DNA from 2 places in the Kribbella swartbergensis genome. Region 2 is predicted to be linked to the other one. Evidence: riboswitches for the same ligand, from Rfam matches in the RefSeq annotation. Region 2 holds a riboswitch; the other holds the start of a gene.

Region 1 (7,133 bases), on a different contig from region 2:
GACGGCTACCCGTACTTCGTCCAGGCCTTCGCCCACGCCACCTGGGACCACGCCCCGACCTCCCCGATCACCGTCAAGGACGTCGCCGTCGCGGCCCCGGAAGCCTCCGCCGAACTCACCGTCGGCTTCTTCGGTTCCCGGTACGAGCGCGCGACGCCCGCCGAACGTGAATACATGCGCGCGATGGCCGAACTCGGCGTCGGCGTCGGCGACGGCGCGGTCCCCACCGCCGAGGTCGCCAACACCCTCGGCCGCAAACCCCAGTCCCTCTCCCCCGCCCGCGACGGCCTGATCAAGAAAGGCCTCGTCTTCTCCGCCGAACGCGGCACCGTAGCCTTCACCGTCCCCCACTTCGGCAAGTTCCTCCGGACCCGCACCGCGTGAGCTAGTCGACCCACGCGTACTGAGGTTCGATCCCACGCGTGCTACGCAGCGGCTCCTTCGTCGCCGCCGCTTCGCCCGCTCCCACCCGCCCCCCGGCTGTCGCCGGTGCATTCCTTGCCGGCTGCCGCCGGCGGTGGCGGGCTTATCGCCCACCGGGGCGGATACCGGGCAAGCGTGGTGAGTGGAAGAACTGCCAACACGCGCACTGAGGTTTGATCCCACGCGGGCTCCTTCGTCGCCGCCGCTACGCCCGCTCCCGCCCGCCCCCCGGCTGTCGCCGGTGCATTCCTTGCCGGCTGCCGCCGGCGGTGGCGGGCTTATCGCCCGTGGGCGACCATCGGGGACGGGTGGGTGGGCGAAAGTACTGTCATCACGCGTACCGGGATTGAAGCCCCACGCGTGCTACGCAGCGGCTCCTTCGTCGCCGCCGCTACGCCCGCTCCCACCCGCCCCCCGGCTGCCGCCGGTGGTGGCGGGCTTATCGCCCGCCTGCGCACCCCTACGTCGCGCGTATTCGAATACCCCGCTGACCCGCATCCGCGGGACCACCGTAGCCACGCCCGGCCGTCGGCACCCATAACCGCCTCACGCGATGATGTGGGTGTGCAGATATGCAGACGCTTTCGCTCGGATGGAACCCGTTGCCAGAACGCGACGAATTACGCGGACGGCTGGTGTCGCGAGCCGGACTGCGCTGGCTTCGTCCGCCCGGATCCGTCGTCTGCCCCGGAGGTGGAGGGTGCCCCCGAAGGGACACCTTCGCACCTGAGGACCTCTGGCGATTCCGATGTGGGTGACATCACGGTCGAGGACGTCGCGGCTGTCCACGTCTCGGATCGTGCTATCGAAAACTTCCGGTTCCATCATGGTGGCGGGCACCTGGAGGCCGACGCGCAGCTACGCTCGATGCTTGAGGACTTCCTGCTCAAATCATCGAGACGTGCGTCGCCGGAAGGATATCTGAGGCTGGCGCGCGGTGGGTACGCAGTGGTCCTCTCCCCTGATCGCGGCACCGTCGTCGCGTATTCGACGGTGCACCGCGAACGGACCTGGGCCCAGGTCAAGGCAGGTGTCCAGTCCCGGATCGCGGGGCCACGGCGGGGCCCCGGTCGGGCCGAGGCGCCAGAGCCAGGTCCGCCCGTCGAGCTGGGCGAGTTTCGCACGGCATTGTGTCCGGATGAGATCTTCTTGACAGCTCGCGTCCGTAGGTCGTACGCGAAGCTCGCATCGATGCAGGCGAGCACCGATGACGATCTCGACAGAGCAATCCGGGACGAGGTCGCGCAGTTCGCTTCGGCGATCATTGGCCAGCGCGACGATGGGATCTTCGAGGTCCAAGCGGGCTCGAAGATCTGGTTGGTCGCGCCGGATCTGAGATCACTCATCGGAGTGAAGCGGAGCCACGAAGAATTCTGAGTAATGGTGCGCAGCTCTGTCACCCGGCGAAGCTGTTCAACGACTGCACTTTCGGGACGGAGGTGGGGGTGGGTAAGGTGAATCGACATGACCACCGGGCGGACTGGCCAGCGCGGGGACGCGCGTGGGCGTGGTGCTGCCCGCGTGAAGCGGGGCCGGGGTGGGCGGCACAGCCGGAAGAAGTCGTACAGAGCGCAGTGGTTCTCGGTCACGGCGCTGGCGCTGCTGGGGACGGTGATGGTCGCGCATCCGGACGCGACGAACCGGCGCAGCCTGGCGTCCGAGGTGATCGCCGGGGTGAACGCGTCGGCGACCGAGGAGCCGTCGGTCAGTACGCCGACACCGGCGCCGGTGGCGACGCCGACGCAGAAGTTCACCACTCCGTTGCGCCCGGCACCGACGTTGACGCGGGCGCCGAAGGGCTCGAAGCCGAACTACTCGGTCTCGTCCGGCAAGCTCGCAGTCGTCCCCGGGTTCGACAAGGCGACCGGTGTCCGCGACAAGCTGACCTACCGGGTCGAGATCGAGCAGGGCCTGTCGGTCAACGGTGCCGCGGTCGCGGCGATCATCCACCGGACGCTGACCGACCCGCGCGGCTGGCAGGCGATCCACCCGGTGAACTTCGAGCGCACCGACAAGGTGGACGCCGACCTGCGCATCATCCTGGCCACGCCGACGCTGACCGACAAGCTGTGTCTGCCGCTCGACACCGGCGGTGAGGTCTCCTGCCGGGTCGAGGACCGGGTCGTGCTGAACGCGAAGCGGTGGATGTTCGCGGTCCCGGCGTACCAGGGGAACGTCGCCCTCTACCGCAACTACCTGGTCAACCACGAGGTCGGGCACGCGCTCGGCCACGGCCACTCCACCTGCGACAAGGCGAAGACGCCGGCGCCGGTGATGATGCAGCAGACCAAGGGACTGGCCGGCTGCCTCCCGAACGCCTGGCCGACGATCAAGGCGACCTGAGCGAAACCCTCGGTCGTGAGAAGCTGAGGCCGAGGGGAGGGAGCAGCGATGTCCTCACAGGATTTCCCGACGTACGGCCGAGGCGAGCCACCGGAACAGCCGGCGGAGGAGCATCACTACGCACCGCCCGCTCCGTACGGCGGCCAGACGTACAACGCCCCGCCGTACGGCCAGCCGCAGCCGGGTGAATACGCACAGCCCCAGCCCTACAACACCCCACCGGGCCAGTACGGCGATCCGCCCCAGGCGGCACCCGGTGCGTACACCCAGCCGCCCAACTACCGCCCCGGCAACCCGTACGGCACCCCCGCGCACCCGCAGCAGCACGAGCTACCGCAGTACGGGCGCGAGCAACCGGTCGCACCCCGTGACCCGCGCGCCGCCCGCGTCGTACTCCTGGCGACGATCGTCGCGGGCGTCTACGGCCTGCTCGTCCTCACGGTCCAACGGGTCGCTCTGCGCGAGATCTCCCAGGCTCCCGGCTCGCCGCTCAACCACCCGTTGCGCACGGATGTCATCGACACGATCGGCCAGTTGCTGCTGCTCGTGCTCGGTTCGGCCGCGATCGCGATGTGGGCGCGCGACCTGATCGCCCGCCGCAAGGTCGGGCGCGAGCTGGACCCGGTCGAGCTGGGCGGCCTGCTCCTCGTCGGAACGTCGCTGATCCCGATCGTGATCTGGGCGGTGATGGTCCTGTCGACCGGCATGGGCGCGATCGACGACACGCTCCACCGCCTGCCGACGGCGTACGGCTGGGGCGGTATCGGCCTGCTGATCCTCGCCGCCGGTTTCCTCCTCGGCTACCGCGAGCTGAAGCCGGACGTGTCGAACCCGGTCGTCCAGGCTCCACCGGCCCGAGCGCCCTGGGAGTGAGCATTCCGATCGTCCTGGTCCCGGGACTCGGCCTCGGGGTCAAGTCGTACGCGCCCACAGTCGAGCACCTCACCACGCCGTACCGGATCATCACCCTCCCCGGGTACGGCGAACCGGCCGGACCGGGCGACGACCTGCGACCGCAAGCCTTGGGTACGGCGGTGGCGGACAAGATCCGGGAGCGGTCGGTCCTGGTCGGGCACTCGTCCGGCGCCCAGATCGTCGTGGAGACGGCGGTCGCCTACCCCGAACTCGTCCATACCCTGATTCTCGTGGCGCCGCCCGGGGATGCGGGTTCGGTGACCTGGCCGCAGCTCGCGGCCCGCTGGCTCGGCTCGGCGATCCCGGAATCCCCGCGGCTGATCCCGGCGCTGGCCCCGCAGTACGCGCGGACGACGCTCCGCTCGATCGCCCGGGCAGCGGAAGCAGCCAGACGCCACGATCTGGCCGCGATCATCACCCGGGTGCAGGCGCCGGTGGTGATCGTCCGCTGTCGGCACGACCAGCTGTGCCCGGCCGACTGGGTGGAGCGGCTGGCCGCCCTCACCCAGGGCGAGGCGCGGACGCTCGCAACCGGCTCTCACATGCCGGTCCTGACCAACGGCCCCGAACTGGCCGCTCTCATCCAGCGGGCAGCCGCCGCCCGCGGCGACTGACGCGGTATCGTTGACGCGCTAACAACACCTGCGGGAGCTCGCACCATGCGCGGGCTGAGAGGGCGACGCCGGGTCGCCGACCGCCTGAACCTGACCGGGTAATGCCGGCGTAGGGAGTGGTCACCCATGACCAGTACTGCTGTTCGTCCTGCCGTCCGCACCGAGGCGCCGCTCGTCCTCACCACGGACGCTCCGCGCACGCTCGGCTTCTTCGACCAGTTCACCCTCTGGGGGAACCTCGGCATCTCGCTGTTCGGCCCGGTGACCGGTGCGCTGGTCGCGGCGTACACGGGCTCGCTGGCGCAAGGACTGCTCGCGGTCGTGGTCGGCTGCGGGATGGGCGCGCTCGTGCTCGGTGGTGCGGCCGTGTTCGGTTCGCACACCGGAGCACCGGCGATGGCGAGTCTGCGCGGGCTGTTCGGCCGCCGCGGCTCGATGGCGCCGACCGTGCTGAACATCGCGCAGAACGTCGGCTGGGCGACGATGGAGATCATCGTCATCTCGCAGGCCGCGGTCGCGGTGACGAGTGAGCGGTGGCGCTGGCTGTTCGTCGTCCTGGCCGGCGTACTCGCGACGGTGATGGCGGTCCGGCCGCTCGGCAGTGTGAGACTGCTGCGGAAGTTCATGGTCTGGCTGGTGCTGATCGCGTCGGTCTACCTGTTCGTGCAGGTGCTCAGCAAGCCGGTGCAGGACCTGCCGCAGGACGGTGTCTTCGGCTTCTGGCCCGCTGTCGATCTTGCCGCCGCCGGTGTCGTGTCGTTCGCGCCGTTGGCCGCGGACTACACCCGTCATTCGCGGACCAACAAGGCCGCCTTCGCCGGCTCGTCGCTCGGCTACGGGATCGCGGCGATCGTGTACTACGCCCTCGGCGTGTTCGCCGTGGCGACGCTGGGGACCAACAGCGCGGACGTGATCACCGCGCTGGTCACGTTGCCGGCCGGTGCGATCGCGTTGCTCGTCCTGCTGGTGGACGAGGTCGACGAGGCGTACGCGAACGTGTACTCGACCACGATGGCCGCGCACAACCTGATCGGCCACGTCGACCGGCGGTGGATCTCGATCGCGATCGGCGTGGTCGCCACCGGCCTCGCGCTGATGGTTGACCTCGGCAACTACACGCAGTTCCTCTACCTGATCGGATCGGTCTTCGTCCCGCTGTTCGCGGTCGCGATCGCCGACTTCTTCGTGGTCAGCAAGATGAACTGGGACGTGTCCGGTACGGCGCGGTTCCGCTGGCAGCCTGCCCTCGCCTGGCTGATCGGCTTCGTCGCGTACCAGTTGGTCAACCCCGGCACCGTCTCCGGCTGGTCGCCGTTCTGGACCGACGTACAGCAGTGGCTCTTCGCCGGGCAGCCGGTGCCGACCTGGCTCGGCGCGACGTACACGTCGATCGTGGTCTCGATGCTGGCCGCCGTACTGCTCGGCCGGATCGGTCGCCGACCGCTGGACAACTGACCCGGACCTACCGGGATACTTGCGCAATGCTGAACTCCGCACTGCGCAGCCGGGCCGAATACGCGGAACTCGGGGCGGACGGACTGGCGGCGCGCACCACGCCGGAGCGGGACGCGGCGATCGTCGAGGCCGTCGAGGAACTGCTGGAGGGCCGCGAGTCGGTGCTCGACCTGTGCTGCGGATACGGGCGGATCGCGCTGCCGCTGCGCCGGGCGGGGAAGGTGGTGCGGGCGCTGGACATCTCGCCGAACCTGGTCGAGGCCGGCAAGGCGAAGGCGTCCGAGGAGGGGTTGTCGATCGACTGGGCGATCGGCTCGATGACGGACCTGCCGTACAAGTGGGACTCGTTCGACGCGGTGATCTGCCTGTGGACGGCGTTCCACGAGTTGTTCGCCGAGGACGAGCAGTTGTCCACCATCTGCGAGATCTCCCGGGTGCTGAAGCCGGGCGGTGTCGCGATCATCGAGGGCCCGGTCTGGGGTCCGGCCACCGCGGCCGAGATCGCGAACGGGATGCGGCAGGGACCGGAGCACCGGATCGTCACCACCGAGCACTTCGGCTCCAGCAGCGTGCACTTCATCCACGACGAGATCAGCTACGGCCGGCTCTGCGCGGCGGCCGGAATCGAGAACTACAAGGTCTACAAGCGCGACTGGGGCGGCCGCCGCCGGCTCCTCCTGGAGATTCGCCAACCGGCCGCCGACTGACGCCATCTTCCTTACAAGGAAGGAAAAACAAGAAGCAGATCCCCACTCCACACTGGGGATCTGCTCCTGTGTCCGTCGAGTGTAAATGCTTTCTGCGCGCCGCGTGAAAAGTCAGTTTTTTGCTTCGAGATTCAGCAGAAATCGCTTTGCGTCCAAACCGCCGGCGTATCCGGTGAGCGCGCCGTTCGAGCCGATCACCCGGTGGCACGGGACCACGACACAGACCGGGTTGGCGCCCAGCGCCGTACCGACCGCGCGGGCCGCCTTCGGTTTGTCGATCTCGTTCGCCACCGCGCCGTACGTCGTCGTCGCGCCGTAGCTGGTGTGCCGGGGCAGATCCTCCAGCACGAGTCGCTGGAACGGCGTCGCCAGGGCGAGATCCACCTGCAGGTCGAACTCGTGCCGGAGGCCGGCCAGGTACTCGTCCAGTTGCCGTCGTACGTCGTCCAGTGCGCGAGGCTGCCGTAGTACGCGCGGGGAGACAGCCTTGGCGAGGCGGTTGGTGATGGTCTCCTCGTCGCCGAAGGAGCTGGCCACGACACGGCCGTCGGCGACCGCGAGCAGCATCGTGCCGATCGGGGTGTCGTGCAGGGTGTAGGCGACATCGGCGTCCGGTAGGACCGGTGGTTTGAGGTCTGGTGCGGTGAGCCGGGCCAGCCGGCTCTCGAGGTCAGTC
Region 2 (7,133 bases):
TACTCGACCTTGATGTCGGGGTTGGCGGCGTTGAACTCGCCGATCAGCTTCTCCCACTTCTTGGTCAGCGCCGGATTGGCGTTGGTGTCCCAGAACTGGACCGTGCCCTTCGCCTCACCCCAGTCGCCGGGATCGCTCGCGGCCTCGGTGCCGCCACCGCTGGTCGGGCCGGCGCAGCCGCCGATCGCCAGCGTCAGGGTCACCGCCGCGGCTGCCGCCCGGAACCACCCTCTGCCTGTCATCTGATCCTTCTCTCCACGCCGGAACAGTTTGAGAAACCGGTTTCTTCGTGAGAAAGTAACACAGCGCACCGGGCTCGCAATAGGGTTCGGAAGGCGGTTTCCCGATCGGAGGGCGAGACCTGTGTATGCCAACCCGGTGCTCGATGCGGACTGGCCGGACCCCGACGCGATCCGGGTCGGCGACGACTACTGGATGATCGCGTCGAGCTTCAACCGGGCGCCCGGCCTCCCGGTTCTGCACTCCCGCGACCTGATCTCGTGGACCCTCGTCAACCACGCGCTCCGCGAGGTGCCGCCGGCCGGGCACTACCGGATCCCGCGGCACGGCGGCGGTGTCTGGGCGCCGAGCATCCGCCACCACGACGGCCGGTTCTGGATCGTCTATCCCGACCCGGACCACGGCCTCTTCGTGCTCAGTGCCGCCGATCCCGCGGGCGCCTGGTCGGAGCCGCACCTGCTGCTGGCCGGCCGCGGGCTGATCGACCCGTGTCCACTGTGGGACGACGACGGGCGCTGCTACCTCGTGCACGGGTGGGCGAAGAGCCGGGCCGGGATCAAGAACCGGTTGACCGTCCGCGAGGTCTCACCGGATCTGGACCGGGTGATCGGGCCGGCCCGGACCGTCGTCGACGGGGACGAGTTGCCCGGGTACACGACGCTCGAGGGGCCGAAGTTCTACCGGCGCGACGGGTACTACTGGATCTTCGCGCCGGCCGGTGGGGTGGCGACCGGATGGCAGTCGGCGTTCCGGGCCCGTTCGCCGTACGGTCCGTACGAGGATCGCGTCGTACTGGCGCAAGGATCGACGCCGGTCAACGGACCGCATCAAGGTGCGTGGGTCGACACCCCGAGCGGTGAGCACTGGTTCCTGCACTTCCAGGACCGCGGTCCGGTCGGGCGCGTCGTCCATCTGCAGCCGATGACGTGGGAAGACGGCTGGCCGGTGATCGGGGCGGCCGGTGAGCCGGTACTGCGGCATCCGGTGCCCGCCGGCGAGCAGCGCGAACCCGAGCGAAGCGACGCCTTCGAGGGGCCGGAGTTGTCTCCGATCTGGCACTGGCAGGCGAACCCGCACCCGAAGTGGTACGACGCTCCGAAGGACGGCGAACTGCGGTTGGCGCTGCTTCCGGACGATGACGGCGACCTGCGGAATCTCCCCCAGGTGCTCGGCCAGCAACTGCCGGGGCATCGCCGTCGCTTCGAGACCTCGGTGCGGCTCGACGCTGGCGGCCCGGGTGCCCGTGCCGGTCTGGTTGTACTCGGCCGGTCCTACGCCTGGATCGGCCTGCATCGGACCCCGGCCGGGGTGGACGTCGTACTGCGGGAGCGCGGTACGCCGGACGAGGAACTCTTGCATCAGGCCCGACCGGAATCGCCGTACGTCGAACTGGCCGCCGACGTGGATGAGAATGCGGTCGTGCGGTTCTCCTACCGGGCGGGTGGTGAGTGGGTGGAGGCGGGAACCTTCCAGGCTGTGGAGGGCCGGTGGATCGGGGCCGAAGTTGGCCTCTTCGCTGTCGCCCCTCAAGGCACGATGGACGATGGCGGGGCAGTGTTCGGTCCCGTCCGGGTCACCGAACGAGAGACGGCGTGATGGGCAGGACACCGAAGGACTCGATCACCATCGCCGACGTCGCCCGCGCGGCGGAGGTGTCGCGGGCGACCGTGTCGCGGGTGATGAACGGACGGGTCACCGTCGCACCGGAGATCGCCGAACGCGTCCGGGCCGCGGCCGACCGGCTGAACTACCGGCCCTCCGACCTGGCCCGCAACCTGTCACTCGGCCGGACGAACATGGTCGCGCTGGTCGTGCCGGACCTCGGCAACCCGCTGTTCCAGCAGATCATGCGCGGGATCACCAACGCCTCGGCGGCGGCCGGTTACCGGGTCCTGGTCGCCGAGACCGACGAGGACCCGGCGGCCGAGGCGGACATCGCGGTGGAGGCCAGGCGCCGGTGCGACGCGCTCATCATGGTGTCGCCGCGACTGGCCGAGGACCGGCTGCTCGAGCTGCTGCCGAAGGTGAAACCGGTCATCCTGGTCAATCGCCAGGGACCGCCCGACGTCGCGTCGGTCGGGGTCGATTTCGGCCGCGCGGTGCGGATCGTGGTCGACCACCTCGTCGGCCACGGGCACCGCCGGCTCGCCTACCTGGCCGGTCCGCCCGGGAGCGCGTCGAACACCGACCGCCTGCGTTCACTGGAGATCGCCGAGCGGGAGATCCCCGGTCTGGAGATCGTCCGGCTGGAGTGCGGTTCGTCGATCGAGGACGGGTACGGCGCGGTCGAGAAGGTGCTGGAGTCGCACGTCACGGCCGTGGTCGCGTTCAACGATCTGGTCGCCTTCGGTCTGCTGGCCAGGCTGAACGAGGTCGGCGTCGCCGTACCGGCCGATCTGTCGGTGGCGGGGATGGACGACATCGGGTTGTCGCGGTTCGCCGTACCGTCGCTGACGACCGTGCGGGTGCCGCAGCAAGGTCTGGGGGAGCTGGCCTGGCGGGTGCTGTACTCGCAGGTCGCGGGGGCTGCCGGCGAGGTGGACGGCGTACCGGATCTGCGGCTGGCGTTGCGGGCGAGCACCGGGCCGGTTCCGCAGGCGACCCGGTTGCAGGGGGATGCGCCGCGAGGCCGGTTGGGGCCGGTGCGGTGGCAGCAGCAGGGGGACATCTTCGTGCTGGGGTCCGAGTCGGGCCTGCTGGCACATTACGAGTTCGGGCGCCGGATGCCGCAGGTGCATTCGCCGCGGCCCTATCTGCATCCGGTTCGTACGCTCGGCGGGAATCCGCTGACCGAGGTCAGCCCTGTCGACCACCGGCACCACTACGGCGTCTCGCTGGCCGTGGCCGGAGTGAACGGAACGTCGCACTGGGGTGGTCGCACGTTCCTCCCAGGGCGGGGGCCGACACTGCTGACGAACCACGGTCAGCAGCGCAGCCGCGGTGTCACGGTCGACGACGGTCCGGGCAACTCGCTGACCGACGACATCACCTGGTACGACGAACAGGGTCGCCCGCAACTGGTCGAACGCCGGCGGCTCAGCGGTTCGTTGGCCGAAGGCGGCTGGCGCCTCGACTGGAACAGCGTCCTCACCGCCCGCTACGGCCCGATCCGCATCGACAGCCCGGCCACCGCGGGACGTCCCGGCGCCGGGTACGGCGGCATCTTCTGGCGGCTGCCCTCGGCCGAAACCACCGTGGTTCTGAGCGAGGCCGGTGAAGGCACCGACGCCGCCTACGGCTCGCTCAGCCCTTGGCTGGCCTTCGTCCAGCAACGCGGTGACACGGTCACCACGCTGCTGCTCGTGCAACCGGACGACGTACGCCCGTGGTTCCTCCGCTCCACCGACTACGTGGGCGCCGGACCTGCGCTGGCGTGGCAGAGCGCGCTGGCGTTGCAGCCCGACCAGGAGTTGCCGCTGTCCCTGACGGCGTTGCTGCTGGATCGCTCGATCGACCTGGCCGAGGCTCCCGAACTGGTCGAGAGGCTCAGAACGACGCGAGACCGGTGACCGGGGACGACGCCAGCGCCGAGTGCCAGCGGCGGGGGACCCGGCCGGCCAGGCGCGCGGCGCGGCCGGCGGTGACCGCGTCGCGCATCGCGGCCGCCATCAGGGCCGGCTTCTCGGCCCGGGTGACAGGTGTCGCGAGCATGACGGCGGCGCAGCCGAGCTCCATGGCCAGCGCGGCGTCACTCGCCGTACCGATGCCGGCGTCGACGATCACCGGGACGTTCGCGGCCTCGGCGATCAGCGCCAGGTTGTGCGGATTCCGGATGCCGAGCGCGGACCCGATCGGCGCCGCCAGCGGCATCACCGCCGCACATCCGGCCTGCTCCAGCCGGCGCGCCAGGATCGGGTCGTCGTTGGTGTACGGCAGCACGGTGAAACCGTCGGTCACCAACGCGTCCACCGCATCCAGCAACTCGACCGGGTCCGGCATCAGCAGATGGTCGTCGGCCACCACCTCGACCTTGATCAGGTCGGTCCCCAGCGCCTCCCGGGCCAGCTTCGCGGTCAGCACTGCCTCCGCGGCGGTGTGACAACCGGCGGTGTTCGGCAGGACGTCGATGCCGTGCTTCTTCAGCACGTCGAGGATCGAGCCCTCGTGGCCGGTGCCGATCCGGCGCATCGCGACCGTGGTGAGTTGGGTGCCAGAGGCAACCAATGCCTCCTCCATCACCTCGAGGTTCGCCGCACCCCCGGTCCCCATGATCAGCCGGGACGAGTAGGTCCGGCCGCCGAGCTCCAGCGGATCGTCCATGTCAGCCTCCCTGGACCGCACTGACGATCTCGACCCGGTCCCCGTCGGTGAGCGTGGTGCCGGCCCACTCGGCCCTGGTGAGCACGTTCTGGTTCACCGCGACCGCGATCCCGGTCTCGCGGTCGGAATACTCCCGCACCAGGTCGGCGACGGAACGGTCCGGCGGGACACTCGTCGGCTCGCCGTTGACCCACACGTCGTACATCGCTTCCTCCCTACGCCGGAATTACCCGATTCAGGTTCAGCGGTCGGCGACACTAGGTCAGTCGCCCTCTCAGCCCGCTCCGGTGCGAGCTCCCGCGGCTGTCTCGACGATAACACCCGGTTTCCCCGGGACAACCCGGGTGTACCCCCGCACTCCTTCGCCGAGGACATCGGATGTCAAGGGAGTCGAGGGCGTGACAAATCCGGCGTGGACGATTCACACTTGCGTCACCGGGAGGGGGGTTGCTGGGTACTTTTCGTGACTGGGGAGTCTCCGAATAAGTCTCGCGATACCTGGGGGGCAGGGGCGTGATCCGAGTCGTACTCGGGCATCACGGCGCGTTGGTACGAGGGGCGCTTGCCGCGGTGCTGTCGCAGGAAGCTGATCTGGAGGTGTTGGCCGAGGTCGAGAAGGCCGACGAGGTTCTGCCCGCGGTGGAGAGGACGCGGCCGCATGTGGTGGTGCTCGATCCGATGCTGGACGGGGCCATCAGGATCGAGGAGCTTTGCCTGCAACTGCGCGAGCCCGGCATCCTGATCCTGATCGACCGTGACCTGCTCAACGGCGTCAGCCTGGCGCTGGTCCGGCTGGCACCGCGGGTCGGGTTCATCGCCACCGACGCGTCGCCGGCCGATCTGGCGGAGGCGGTCAGACAGCTGGCGCACGGCGCGGCGGTGATCGATCCGGGCGTGGCCGTGGCTGCCCTGCGTGCGGTGGAGAATCCGCTCACCGAGCGGGAGTGCGAGGTGCTGCGGCTGGTGACCACGGGTGCGACCGCCCAGGAGATCGCGCGGCGGCTCAACCTGACCGCGGGAACGGTCCGGAACTACCTGTCGCACATCCTGACGAAGACCGATGCGCGGAGCCGGATCGAGGCGGTCCGGAAGGCTCAGGAGGCGGGCTGGATCTGATCGGGTTGCGGTTGCCAATGACCGAGGAGGTCCCGGTACAGCGGTGACTCCCGAAGCAAGGTGGTGTGCCGGCCGACCATGGCCTCGTTCCCGTCCAGGACCAGGATCCGGTGTGCTCTCAGTGCCGAGCTGATCCGGTGCGCGACGACGATGAGCGTCCCCGGCCGGGCCGAGAATGCTTCCTCGGCCCGACGCTCGGCCTCGGGGTCCAGATGACAGGTGGCCTCGTCGAGTACGGCCAGCGGTGCCGGCGACAGGTAGGACCGGACCAGGGCGATCAGCTGCCGCTCTCCGGCAGAGAGCTGGGCGGGCCGGATCAGCGCCTTCGGCCCCCCGAGCCGCGCGACCAGCGCTTCGGCCCCGACAGCCTCGATCGCGCGATTCACCTGAGTCGTCGGAGCACCCGGAGCGAGGTAGGTGAGGTTCTCGAGGATCGAGCCGGAGAAGACATAGGCCTCCTGGGGGATCAGTACGCGCGTCCGCGCCAGCTGCTCGGGGGACAGCTCGTGCGGTGCGACGCGACCGACGAGCAACCTCCCCTCGGTCGGCGGGAACATGCCGCAGATGAGTGCGGCGAGGGTCGACTTCCCGATGCCGCTGGGACCGACGACGGTGAGGTGGTCGCCTTCCGGTACGACGAGATCCAGCGACCGCAGCACCGGTTCCGCCTGTGGTCCGTAGGCGAAGGAGACCTTGTGCAGTCTCACCTGGTGACCGCGAGGCGAGGAGGCCGACGCGGGCCGCTCGACCGGAGCGCCGGTGTCCAGGATGCGGCCGAGCGTGACGACGTACCGCAGCCCGCCGTCGCCGAGTGCCGACATCACGGTGCTCAGGGCGGGCTGCAGCCCCAGCAGGACGTACGTCAATCCGCCGAGCAGGGTGCCGGTGCTCACGCCGCGACCGATCAGCCAAGGACCCGCTGCCAGCAGGATCAGCAACGGCAACCACCCGCCCACGGCGAAGCAAAGCGTGCGAAGCGCGGCGACCTTGGCGAGAGCTCGCTCGGCCGCCGCGTGCGCCTCGATCGGTTCACCGACGAGGTCCGCGGTGAAGTCCTCGGCCCCGGTAGCGGTGATATCCCGAACCGCGGCGAACGCCGTCCCCGCCGATGTCGCCAGTTGCTCGTCGGCGGACAAAGACGCCTTCATCCGGTCGGCTGCCAGGCCGAGGATGGCGAGCGAGGCGGCGAAGCCGACCAGGAACGGCGGTACGACGAGTACCGCGATCAAGGGGTCGAGTGACAGCAGACCGGTCACGACGCCGACCACGGTGATGGTGAAAGTCCGGGTCACGACGATCAGCCCGGCGAAGGTGTCCCGCACGATCTCGACCTGCCGGTTCAGCCGCGACACCGCCCCGTCGATCCGGTCGGCGTTGCGCAGCGCACCACTCACCACCCGGCGGACCAGGTCGTCCCGGAACGGCTCGACCAGGTCGCCGAGTCGCCGATACGCCTGCCTGGCGCCGACGGCTCCGAGACACGCGGCCGCGACGAGGCCACCCAACCAGGCAAGGCC

Evidence for each region. A riboswitch is a leader RNA that binds a small molecule or an ion and turns the genes downstream of it on or off. The one in region 2 is predicted to bind thiamine pyrophosphate.
Region 1: linked by a shared signal. The riboswitch ahead of ACYVOK_RS06560 (purine-cytosine permease family protein) and the one ahead of thiS (sulfur carrier protein ThiS) in region 2 are both predicted to bind thiamine pyrophosphate.

What each region holds. Positions count from the first base shown of each region.
Region 1 covers NZ_BAAGPM010000013.1:37,347-44,479, reverse strand. Annotated here, with positions in the region: gene ACYVOK_RS06585 (ATP-binding protein) at 1-384, shown strand, start outside; gene ACYVOK_RS06580 (hypothetical protein) at 1,174-1,800, shown strand; gene ACYVOK_RS06575 (DUF3152 domain-containing protein) at 1,888-2,766, shown strand; gene ACYVOK_RS06570 (hypothetical protein) at 2,815-3,639, shown strand; gene ACYVOK_RS06565 (alpha/beta fold hydrolase) at 3,636-4,295, shown strand; TPP riboswitch at 4,316-4,429, shown strand; gene ACYVOK_RS06560 (purine-cytosine permease family protein) at 4,422-5,750, shown strand; gene ACYVOK_RS06555 (class I SAM-dependent methyltransferase) at 5,777-6,457, shown strand; gene ACYVOK_RS06550 (methylated-DNA--[protein]-cysteine S-methyltransferase) at 6,569-7,133, opposite strand, start outside; gene ACYVOK_RS06545 (RNA polymerase sigma factor) at 7,128-7,133, opposite strand, start outside.
Region 2 covers NZ_BAAGPM010000034.1:406,259-413,391, reverse strand. Annotated here, with positions in the region: gene ACYVOK_RS31175 (ABC transporter substrate-binding protein) at 1-242, opposite strand, end outside; gene ACYVOK_RS31170 (glycoside hydrolase family 43 protein) at 364-1,836, shown strand; gene ACYVOK_RS31165 (DUF6807 family protein) at 1,836-3,749, shown strand; gene ACYVOK_RS31160 (thiazole synthase) at 3,727-4,500, opposite strand; gene thiS (sulfur carrier protein ThiS) at 4,502-4,705, opposite strand; TPP riboswitch at 4,696-4,811, opposite strand; gene ACYVOK_RS31150 (response regulator transcription factor) at 5,014-5,616, shown strand; gene ACYVOK_RS31145 (ATP-binding cassette domain-containing protein) at 5,595-7,133, opposite strand, start outside.